One region of the Tumebacillus algifaecis genome, then DNA from elsewhere that is predicted to be linked to it. Evidence: riboswitches for the same ligand, from Rfam matches in the RefSeq annotation. Region 1 holds a riboswitch; each other region holds the start of a gene.
The links. A riboswitch is a leader RNA that binds a small molecule or an ion and turns the genes downstream of it on or off. The one in region 1 is predicted to bind cobalamin.
Positions count from the first base shown of each region.

Region 1 (3,453 bases):
CGATGTTGTAGCGGGGTCGGTAGTCATAGGTAGGCTCGGGCACATCGAAGCGCAGAGCGAGTTGATCGGGTGTGATGGTCAGGGTGAATCGTCCGCACATAGGAACACCTCCTCTGATCATGATACCACGAGCGGAGTCAAGGAGGAGAAATCAGGAGAGAAGTGAAAGTACAACGGGACAGAAAAGGAGGGCGACACGGGATGCAGTTGGAGACGAAACAGAACGGTCGATTTGAAAAATTGGCCGCCTATGTGGAGCAGATCAACCACCTGAATGGTGGGAGCGGGTCGGCACTTCTGGTCATCCAGCGGGATGAGATCGTGATGGAGCGATACGCTGGCTTTCATTCACATGCGGCAGGGGCGCGGAAGGTGACAGCCAGCTCGCAGTTCAATGTCGCCTCGGCCAGAAAAAGCTACATTGGATTGGCGGCGGCGTGGGCCATATATGCAGGAAAGCTTGGCGGTCTGGACGATCTCGTGCTCGACTATCTGCCAGAGTATGACGACGATTTGCTACAGGGGACGACGATCCGGCATCTTGTGACGCATACGCATGGCTTGCATGCTGATGCCGATGGCAAGCTGTATCGCGAGTTTGCTCCAGGAAGTTCGTGGGCCTATCGCGGGGTGAATGTGGTGATGATGACGGAGATCATCCGCCGTGCGACGGGGAAGACGGTGGCAGAAATTTTGCAGGACACGGTGTTCGGGCCGCTCGGATTCACAGAGACCGGATGGCGCACAGAAGCTACGGAGCAGTTGGTGTCGGTGATTTTGGATCGGCCGGAGGAGACGGAGTTGGTGCTGGGCACAGATGGCAGCGGGGACGGAATGCAGCGCAATCTGTTTGTCTCGGCGCGCGAGTTCGCCATGTGGGGGTACTTGCATCTGACGCGCGGGCGAGTGAACGGCAGACAGGTCGTGCCTGCGGAACTTGTACGGCTGGCGACAGAGGTGCAAAGTCCTGAGCTGTCCGATCCCGATCTGCCTTCGATCGGCTGTTTTTGGTATGTGCAGGATCGGCAGGCTTTGCGAAGTGAGATTGGCTCTACGGTTCCCAAAGGCTCGTATCAAATTCTTGGCGTGACAGGTCCGGCCCTGTTGGTGGTGCCGGAAGAGGAGCTTGTCGTCGTCAGGATGTGCAACAAACGTTATAACTACAGCGGACCGGATGGGGACTATCTGCACTACCTCCGTGAGTTTGGCGACTGTGTGATGCGGTGTGTACGCTGAGTCGAGCAGTTTTACCTATACTGTAATCGAAGTATTTTACACAGACGGAGAAAAACAGTTGCGGTTTATGCTCTCGTCCAGTCTGTATGCTATGCCTGCGACCACCGTGCATAGCAAGATTTTGGGTCTGAAGTGGCTTGAAGCGGACGGGTAATCTGTGCTTAAATGGCGCAGAAGCAATCAGGAGCCGTACAAGTAGCTCAAGACGAAAAGCAAAGCCGGTTTGCTCGAACGGATCGAAGCGGCGGTGCGATATGAACAGGAGTGAGCACATGGAACGAGAGAAGCGACAAGGCATGACGCTGGTCTACACCGGTGATGGCAAAGGCAAGACGACCGCGGCGATGGGGCTGTGCGTGCGAGCGGTCGGGCGTGGGTACAAGGTACTGATTTTGCAGTTTATCAAGTCGCCGGAGCGTACCTATGGTGAGCAGATCGCCTTGGAAAAATTGGGCGTGGAAATCCGCCAGCTCGGGATCGGGTTTACCTGGACGAAGACGCCGGAGGAGCATCGGGCGGCACTGAAAAGCGCTTGGACGGTGGCGAAGGAGAGCGTGCTGTCGGGGGAGTACGATCTGGTGATTTTGGATGAGTTGAACAATGCGCTGTCGATCGAGCGCTTTCCTGTGGCCGATGTGTTGCCGTTGGCAGAGGTGCTCGAAGCGATCCGAACTCGCCCGCATTACGTGCACCTGTTGATCACCGGGCGCAACGCTTTGCCAGAAGTGATCGAACTTGCCGACTTGGTGACGGAGATGAACCCGGTCAAGCATTACTATGACGAAGGCATCCCCGCTGTTTTTGGCATCGAGTATTGATTTTTCGCGCGGCTTGCCGTAGTCTATGAGCTAGAAAAATGGATGTCAATCGACAGGTGCCCGTCACGACGGGAGAATAGGGAAGCAAACGCGCGGGCCCGCCGCTGTATTCGGGGACCCTCTCTGACCACTGGACCGATTCGGTCTGGGAAGGACAGGGAAGATGGGGATGATCCGAGAGCCAGAAGACCTGCCTGTCGAGATGGATCGTTTTGTTTGGATTTGGAAAGTCCAAGCCTTTTTAGGCTTGGACTTTTTCTATTTTCTTGAAGGGATGATGTGCGATGATCAATGCGGCAAAAGAACGTTGGGACATTTTGACGAAACCGCCGGGAAGCCTCGGGAAACTGGAGGAGATCGGAATTCGTTTGGCAGGGTTGCAAGGCACGGTGTTCCCGAAGGTGGAGCAGCGCGCCGTGGTGGTGATGTGCGGCGATCATGGTGTGACCGAGGAAGGGGTGAGCGCGTTCCCATCCGCTGTAACGGGGCTGATGATGCAAAACTTCGCCAACGGCAAAGCGGCGGTGAACGTGTTGGCCCGGCAGATGAACTGTGCGGTGCATGTGGTCGATGTCGGCAGTCGGGTGGAAGGAGACGTGCCGGGCGTGCTCTCGCGAAAGGTGCGCATGGGCACAGCCAATCTGGCAAAAGGGCCAGCGATGACGAAAGAGGAGGCCCAGCAGGCGATCGCAGTCGGCGTGGAGACGGTCGAACGGTTGCATACGCAAGGCGTGCAGGTGGTCGCACTTGGCGAGATGGGCATTGGAAACACGACGCCGAGCGCGGCGCTGGCCGCCGTTTTGCTCGGGCGAGCTGAGTGGATCGCAGAAGCAGTGGGCGAGGAACAAGCGGGTTCCAAAATGAGTCCTGACGAGTGCGCACCGTCTGCCAGTGCGGAGAACGAGGCGGCGCTGTTGCAGTTGGTCGGTCGCGGAACTGGCATCGCGGATGAGCAAGTGTTGCACAAGGCGCGCATCATCGCGCAGGCGATCGCGGTCAATCGGCCGGATGCGAACGATCCGCTCGATGTGCTCGCCAAACTGGGCGGGCTGGAAATCGCCGGGCTGGTCGGTGTCGTCCTCGGCGCGTGGGAGCGCAAGATGGCGGTGATCGTGGACGGCGTGATCGCGGCGGCGGCGGCGCTGGTCGCCGTACGGATGGAAGAACGGGTGAAACAGGCACTGTTCGCGTCGCATCTTTCCCAGGAGCCTGCCCACCTTGCCCTGTTGCAGGAAATCGGGTTGGAACCACTGTTGATGTTGGAGATGCGCCTCGGGGAAGGAACGGGGGCGGTGCTGGCGATTCCGCTGTTGGAAGCCGCTTGTCGATTGGTGTCGGAGATGGCCACGTTTGCCGATTTAGGTCTCGACAAGCCCTAATTTTTCACCTATACTTTGAA
Region 1 covers NZ_CP022657.1:3,832,272-3,835,724, reverse strand. The annotation lists gene CIG75_RS16970 (SOS response-associated peptidase) at 1-100, opposite strand, end outside; gene CIG75_RS16965 (serine hydrolase domain-containing protein) at 202-1,236, shown strand; gene cobO (cob(I)yrinic acid a,c-diamide adenosyltransferase) at 1,491-2,054, shown strand; cobalamin riboswitch at 2,092-2,266, shown strand; gene CIG75_RS16955 (nicotinate-nucleotide--dimethylbenzimidazole phosphoribosyltransferase) at 2,339-3,433, shown strand.

Region 2 (3,453 bases), 890 kb from region 1:
ACAGGGTCGATTTGCCCGAACCGTTATGCCCGCAGAGCACCGTCTTTTTCCCTTGGGGAATGGAGAGTGTCAAGTTGTTCAGGGCGGGTTGCGAAGCGCCCGGATAGGAGTAGGTGAGCGACGTCACTTCGAAGATCGAGTTCATATCCATACCTCCAAACAGATCAGGACCAGCAGGCCGAGCACACTTTCCAGTCGATAGCGGAACGGGACGGGCTTGGCTTGATACGGGGCCAAACTGATCTCATCGGCAAAGCCCCGTGATAACAGGCCGTGAGAAAGACCGCGGTATTGGTGCATCGTCTTGGCAAACAGATGCACGACCAGATGGGCCAAATCGTGCAGGGAGCGCGAGAAACCAACATATCCCCCTCGGGCCCGCTGCGCGACGTTGATGTCATGTGCAGTGTCTGCCAACAAGAAGATAAAGCGGTACATGATCAGCATCAGCTCCAGGACGAGGGAGGGGACGCGCAGCCGTTTTAACACCTGTAGCAGTTCGGTGAACGGCGTGGTCAGGATCAGAAAAAACATGCAGGACAAGCAGGCTGCGATCCGCATAAACAGTTCTCCCGCGCGAAGGAGTCCGCTGTCTGTGATATAGAGTCCAGTATCAGCAAACAACGGGATGAACATCATCCCGTTGTGCTTGAGAAAGTCTGACTCCGACCCGATTTCCAACAGGAGGGCCGGGCTTCCTGCGACGAAGAACAGACAAGAGACAGCGAATAAGAGCAGAAAAGATCGGAAAGGGATACGGGCATAGCGCACGGTCCACACGATGATCCAGACGGCGATGAGCAGTTGGACGAGCGGGTGACTGGAGATGGCCAGCACAAACAGGGCGGCCGCAAAACCACATTTCCACAGCGGTGAAACGGAGCGAAATGCATTGCTGTAGGAAAGGGTGTCGATCAGCCGGATCATTGTGTTTTTGCTTGGGTGGACTTCCCTTTTAACCGTCCAAATGTGTATCCGACCACTCCAGCGCCAAGAGCTGCTTGCAAGGCGAACAACATGCTTTCCGTCTCCGAAGGCAGTTCGGTCAGCGCGTTGAACCACGGCTCATAGGTTGGATCGATCTCGAGAATCGCTTCTTCGGCAGCTCCGTCCGCTCCGCCAAATTCGGCGTTGATCAACAACAGCGGAAGCAAGGCAAGGAGGATGACGGCGAGCAAGAGGAGGGCATTTTTCATACCGATTTTCATGAACGGATAGCTCCTTTCATTTTGCGATTGAGCAGGGACAGCTCTTCTGTGTTGTATTTTTGCAGCCAGTTCCAGACCAGTACGGTCAGCAAGCCTTCACTGATCGCCAGAGGAATTTGAGTGAGTGCAAAGATGCTACCGAACTTTGCAAAGGAAGCCAAGATCCCACCCGTTTCGGAAGGAAAAGCGAGCGACAATTGCAGCGACGTGACAACATAGGTGGAGAGGTCGGCAAACATCGCAGCTGCGAAGATGGCGATTTTTTGCTGACCGGTGGTGTTCATCAGCAGCTTGTACATGAAGTAACCGACAAACGGGCCAGCCACCGCCATCGAGAAGGCGTTGGCGCCAAGCGTGGTCAGACCTCCGTGCGCCAGAAGCAGAGCTTGGAAGAGCAGGACGATCGAACCGAGCACGCTCATCGGCAGTGGGCCGAACATGACGGTGCCGAGGCCAACTCCGGTCGGATGCGAGCTGCTGCCTGTAACTGAGGGGAGTTTCAGCGCGGAGAGGACGAAGGTGAAGGCGCCGGCCATGCCGATCATCAGCTTCAATTCGGGGTTTTCTTTGGTGATCTTTACGAGGGCGCGCAGACCGAGCACAAAGAAGGGCAGGAACACAGCCCACCAGAAGAGGGACCAGCCTGGGGAGAGAAACCCTTCCATGATATGCATCGCATAGGCAGATTCAGATGCGTTCAGATACAGATAAATCGTCAGGGCGAAGGTGAGTAGCAATGGTGCGATCTTGCGAACTTTCTTCATCGTGTGTACCTCCTGTTCATGTTTAGACATAAAAAAACCAATCCATAAGCGATGGATTGGTCTAATGTACGCACAAGCAAACGACAACACAGCGTGTTGTTGTTTGAACTTCTCGTACACCACTCCTTTCCGCGAAGGATGATAGGTGTAACAAACGAGGTAGGTCTCCTGGCTTGGGATCGTCATTCTCTTTCGCCTTCCCCGATCGAGGATCGAGTGGCCTGTGGAAAGAGAACTCCCCCTATACAGTGGCGGGACCGCTCGGGATTTGCACCCGATTCCCTGTTACCCCTTGCGTTGGCAAGGGCACCTGTTTGCTCACGATATTTACTTTCCAGTCTACTATTCGGAATGCAGAGGAGAAATCCTGCCTGCTTCCCATTGATTCTGAATTTCTGGGCGCAGCAGATCTTGCTAGGTGTCGAGGGAGCGATCGCCAAGACTGTTGCGCGGGAGGTTGGGATCATGGAGCGAGTTCGCTTCCTAGCTGGTGTTGGCTGGCTCCTAGCCGAGCAGGTGGAACGGGACGTTCGGCTCGCTGTCTGGGCAATTAAAGATGCGGGAGTTCGCTTGCCAATTGTGCAAGGCGACGGTTGGCCTGATCGTTGAACAGGCCGCCGTGGTAGCAGATGACCGTTTCGATGTCGTAGCGGGTCAGCGTCTGCAGGGAGTGGATGGCGGTGTCCATGTCGAGCGTGTAATCAGGATGCGGGCCTTGCAGTTGACCGTCCACCACCATCAGCGCGTCGCCTGCGATCAACGTTTTGCTCGCCGCGTGGTACAGGCTGATATGTCCGGGCGTGTGACCTGGCGTGTCGAGGATGGTGAGGCCGCCGCCGATGGGCAGTTGTTCGCCGTCTGTCACCGTTTTGTCAACGGGTGCTTTGGGAGGATGCTGCAACATGGAGAGGAACGCGTTGCGCCACTCGACAGGCACATCGGGTGGGAGCGACGCTTCCGCCTGAGCGATCGCCGCGGGCGTAAGTTTCAAGAGTTGTTGTTCGCCTTCGATGTACGGTTTTTCCACGGCGTTGGCGAGGACTTCGATCTTCTGCGGCGCCGCTTCGAGAATGGTCGGCAAACTGCCGATGTGATCGAGGTCTTGGTGGGTCAAAATGAGATGGCTGAGCTTCTCAAACGGCAGGCCAGCCTGTTCGACCGCGGCGCGCAAGAGCGGCAGTTGGCCGGGGTATCCAGCATCGATGAGCACCGCTGTGTGTTGATCCCAGAGCAAAGTCGGAAAGATGGTTTCCACTCTTCCCATCATCGGTGCTGATATTTCGAGCATTTTCAAACCGCTGGTTGGCTGCATCTGAATCCCTCCATTTTTTGGTTCTCTTGTAGTTCGATGTGGAAAAATATGATTCCTGCTTGCATATATTTAAATATTACTATCTGTTAAAATGGAGATAAGTCGATGATGAAGATGGGAGTTGCGCTATGAAAACCAGGGCCACTTCACAACGAACAAATGGGACGGG
Region 2 covers NZ_CP022657.1:200,906-204,358, forward strand. The annotation lists gene CIG75_RS01045 (energy-coupling factor ABC transporter ATP-binding protein) at 1-145, opposite strand, end outside; gene cbiQ (cobalt ECF transporter T component CbiQ) at 142-927, opposite strand; gene CIG75_RS01055 (energy-coupling factor ABC transporter substrate-binding protein) at 924-1,208, opposite strand; gene CIG75_RS01060 (energy-coupling factor ABC transporter permease) at 1,205-1,972, opposite strand; cobalamin riboswitch at 2,114-2,301, opposite strand; gene CIG75_RS01065 (MBL fold metallo-hydrolase) at 2,523-3,284, opposite strand; gene CIG75_RS01070 (hypothetical protein) at 3,413-3,453, shown strand, end outside.
Region 2: linked by a shared signal. The riboswitch ahead of CIG75_RS01060 (energy-coupling factor ABC transporter permease) and the one ahead of CIG75_RS16955 (nicotinate-nucleotide--dimethylbenzimidazole phosphoribosyltransferase) in region 1 are both predicted to bind cobalamin.

Region 3 (3,453 bases), 1.2 Mb from region 1:
ACGTGATGGATGGTGACCTCAGCTTCTACACCAAAAATCTCCCGCAACAATTCGGGTGTCATCACATCCTCCGGCGGTCCGGACACAACGATACTGCCATCACGCACGACATACAGCTCGTCACAATAGACGGAAGCGAGGTTCAAATCATGCAGCGCTGCCAGTACGGTTATATCGAGAGTTTTGACCAGATCCATCAGTTGCAGTTGATGACGAATGTCCAAGTGATTGGTTGGCTCATCCAGAACAATGATCTCCGCCTGCTGGGCAAGGGCCCTCGCGATCAACACACGCTGTTTTTCTCCGCCGGACAAGCTCATAAAACTCCGCTTGGCGTACTCGGTCATGTCCACACGCGACAAGGCCTGTTCCACGATGTCCAGATCCTCAACCGTATCCGATTGAAACATCCCCTTATGGGGAGTGCGTCCCATCATCACGATTTCTTGAACCGAAAAATCAAAGTTGTGAGTTGATTCCTGACTGACCACTGCCATCCGCTGAAAAACGGAGCGCGCGGGCATCCGATACAATTCCTCGTTATCCAAATAGACGGTGCCTGTATCCGGTCTCAAAACGCGGTAGATCATTTTGAGCAGTGTCGATTTCCCACAGCCGTTTGGTCCAATCAATCCGACGAATTTTTTGTCGGATACCTGTAAGGTGATATCTCGAATGATCGAGGATTGCCCAATACGGAAAGAGACGTTCTCTGCTTTTACACTCATCGGTTTCCACCGCCAAACGTATAGGAGTTGCGCCGCAGAAGCCAAATAAAGAACGGACCGCCGCAAATCGACGTCACCACTCCGATCGGCACTTCTTCCGGCGCCAGTACCAAACGGGCCAAAACATCTCCCCAGATCGCCAGCAAGACTCCGAGCAATACACTGACCGGAAGGACCCTCCGATGATCAGAGCCAACCAGAAAACGCGCGATATGCGGAATCATCAGTCCAATAAACCCAATCGAACCACATACCGCCACAATCACCCCGGTAAGAAGCGAGGCGACGATGAGAAGTACTTTTCGCAACGAATTGGTGTTGATCCCAAGTGTTTTCGCTGCTTCCTCCCCCATCAACAGCGCGTTGAGGCCGCGATATTGAAACAGTAAAAAAATGAATCCGACGAACACCGCACAACCGGGAATGATCACATATTCCCATTTGGCACCGGAAAAGCTCCCCATCATCCAGAACATGGCATCGCGAATTCCCTGCTCCCTCGGTGCCATCATCACGATAAAACTGGTGATGGAAGATAGCACCATGGAGATCGCGATTCCTGACAACAGCAGGCGTGAAGTGGTGATGATTCCTGAGACGTTTGCCAGCATATAGACGACGATCATCGAAACAAGTGCCCCTAGGAAAGCCGCGATGCTTAGCGCATACTGTCCGAACATCGGCAATGCTCCGAAAATGATAACCATGACAGCCATTACGGATGAACCGGACGAGACGCCCAGAATGTACGGGTCTGCAAGCGAGTTGCGCAGCAGTGCCTGGATCACCGCCCCTGCCAAGGCAAGTCCGGCGCCGGCTACAGCCGCCAGAATCACACGGGGAAACCGGATCTCCCAGATGATGTGCTCTTGCGCCTTGCTCCAATCCGGCACAATGGATGGTCCCCAAAAAGGAAGATGGGACATGGCCACTTTCCATACGGTAAGGGGCGCGATTTTGACTGGACCGAGCATGACTGCCATCGTGATCGACACCAAACACAAAACGATCAGCAGCAAAAGCAGGTTTCTCCACGAAAGCCCACCTACGAATCGAGTCGGTTTTGCTTGTCCAATGGATTGAATCGAGTTCAATTTGCAACTCCCTTTCCTCAATGTCTGCTGGTGCAGGCCCCAGAAAACACGATGCCTGACAGCACAAAAAGCCCCACCTTGGCAGATGGGGCTACGCGTACAATCAAAAAAACGACGCAAAGAAAGAAAACCAGGCCGCTTCCTTATTCGTACACCTCTCCTCTCCTCGAAGGTTTATCTGGTGCGGCAAGCTAGGCAGGTCTCCTGGCTTCCGGATCAATGCGCTCTTTCGTCTTCCCCGATACTTATCGAGTGGCATGCGTGAAAGAGAACTCCTCGGTTACAGTGGCGGGACCGCTCGGGATTTTCACCCGATTCCCTATTATCCCTTTATCAAAAGGGCACCTAGTTGCGTCCTATCAAATTACTATTCAGTATAAAGAAGATGCCATGCTATGGCAATCTGTAGTCTTCATTTGTGTAAGGGACGTTGGACGCCTGAAACGCATCGGGGAGTCGGAGGGGTGCAATTTTTGGAAAATCAGGCGACCAGATTCGCAGAATTACCTTGGTTACGGGAGGTAAGACCTTTATCATGATCGTAACTCCCGAATACCGCACATCCCCTTTTGATATACCTTTTGCGATCATCGCTGGTGTGAGTCAGATAGTCGGAGTTTTTGCTTCCATATAATAGCATACAGACTGGGAGGCTCATGAACAGGTGGAAGCGTCGTTTCCAATCTGGACAAACCTCAGTTCTTGATAGTTTCAGACTTCAAACGGGGCGAGTATAACGGCCATTTCGAATGCCTCTCTCCTTCTAAAAAAGACTGTGTGCCGTGCTTATCTCACGGGACACAGTCAGAATGAACTTTTTGTTACTGTAGAGTGACAAAAATGTCCTTTCACTTTTGGTGCAGCCCGCCGTAAGCTTCCGGCAGCTCTTCGGCCAGCCGATCCAGCACCTTCTGCGACTCCGTTTTTCATCTCCGAACTCACGTGCACGCCATCTATGCCCAGCCAACTCCCCCTGCGGAGGAAGTTGGCTTTTTAGATGTTCGTTTTTTTCAGAATCGGAATCCAAGCCTCGCAGCGATACGCTTCCGCCTGGGCATCTCCCGGCAAATACACTTCAATCTCCGGCAAACCTGCATGCTCAAATTCGGTCGCCGGAAACCACACCTTGTAAATTTTGCGCAATCCGCTCTGCATCGCCCCCGGCAGCGGCCCCGAACAAGGGAAGATCGCCCAAGTGGCAGCCGGAATCGTTTGGACGGACCATCCCTGTGCCAAATCTAAAGAAGCGGCGTCTGCTTCCCTTGCGATCATGTATGTGAATTCTTCCTCAAAACTCATGGTTAGGCCAAGCAAAGGCGTCTCCGTAGAGAGCGAGCTCAGCTTGTCAAGCGTGCCGTCCTTCCGGCTTTCCCCCCAAAACCACTGTCGGGTACGGCCATCTTGACCGCAAACGAGCTCTGCCGACTTCCCGACGACGGTGAACGCTTCTTTTTCCACAATGCGATAATCCACTTCCGCGTCGCCCAGCGCGTGCGGTTCGAACGAAACGCGGGGGAAGGCTTTGATCGACACGCCCGGTTTCCGGGCGGCCGACGGGGAGACACCGTGGAGCTTTCGGAACGCTTTACAGAATGACTCAGGGGGATCATAGCCATATTTAAGCGCGACAT
Region 3 covers NZ_CP022657.1:513,354-516,806, reverse strand. The annotation lists gene CIG75_RS02550 (ABC transporter ATP-binding protein) at 1-728, opposite strand, end outside; gene CIG75_RS02545 (FecCD family ABC transporter permease) at 725-1,813, opposite strand; cobalamin riboswitch at 2,000-2,186, opposite strand; gene CIG75_RS02540 (AraC family transcriptional regulator) at 2,816-3,453, opposite strand, start outside.
Region 3: linked by a shared signal. The riboswitch ahead of CIG75_RS02545 (FecCD family ABC transporter permease) and the one ahead of CIG75_RS16955 (nicotinate-nucleotide--dimethylbenzimidazole phosphoribosyltransferase) in region 1 are both predicted to bind cobalamin.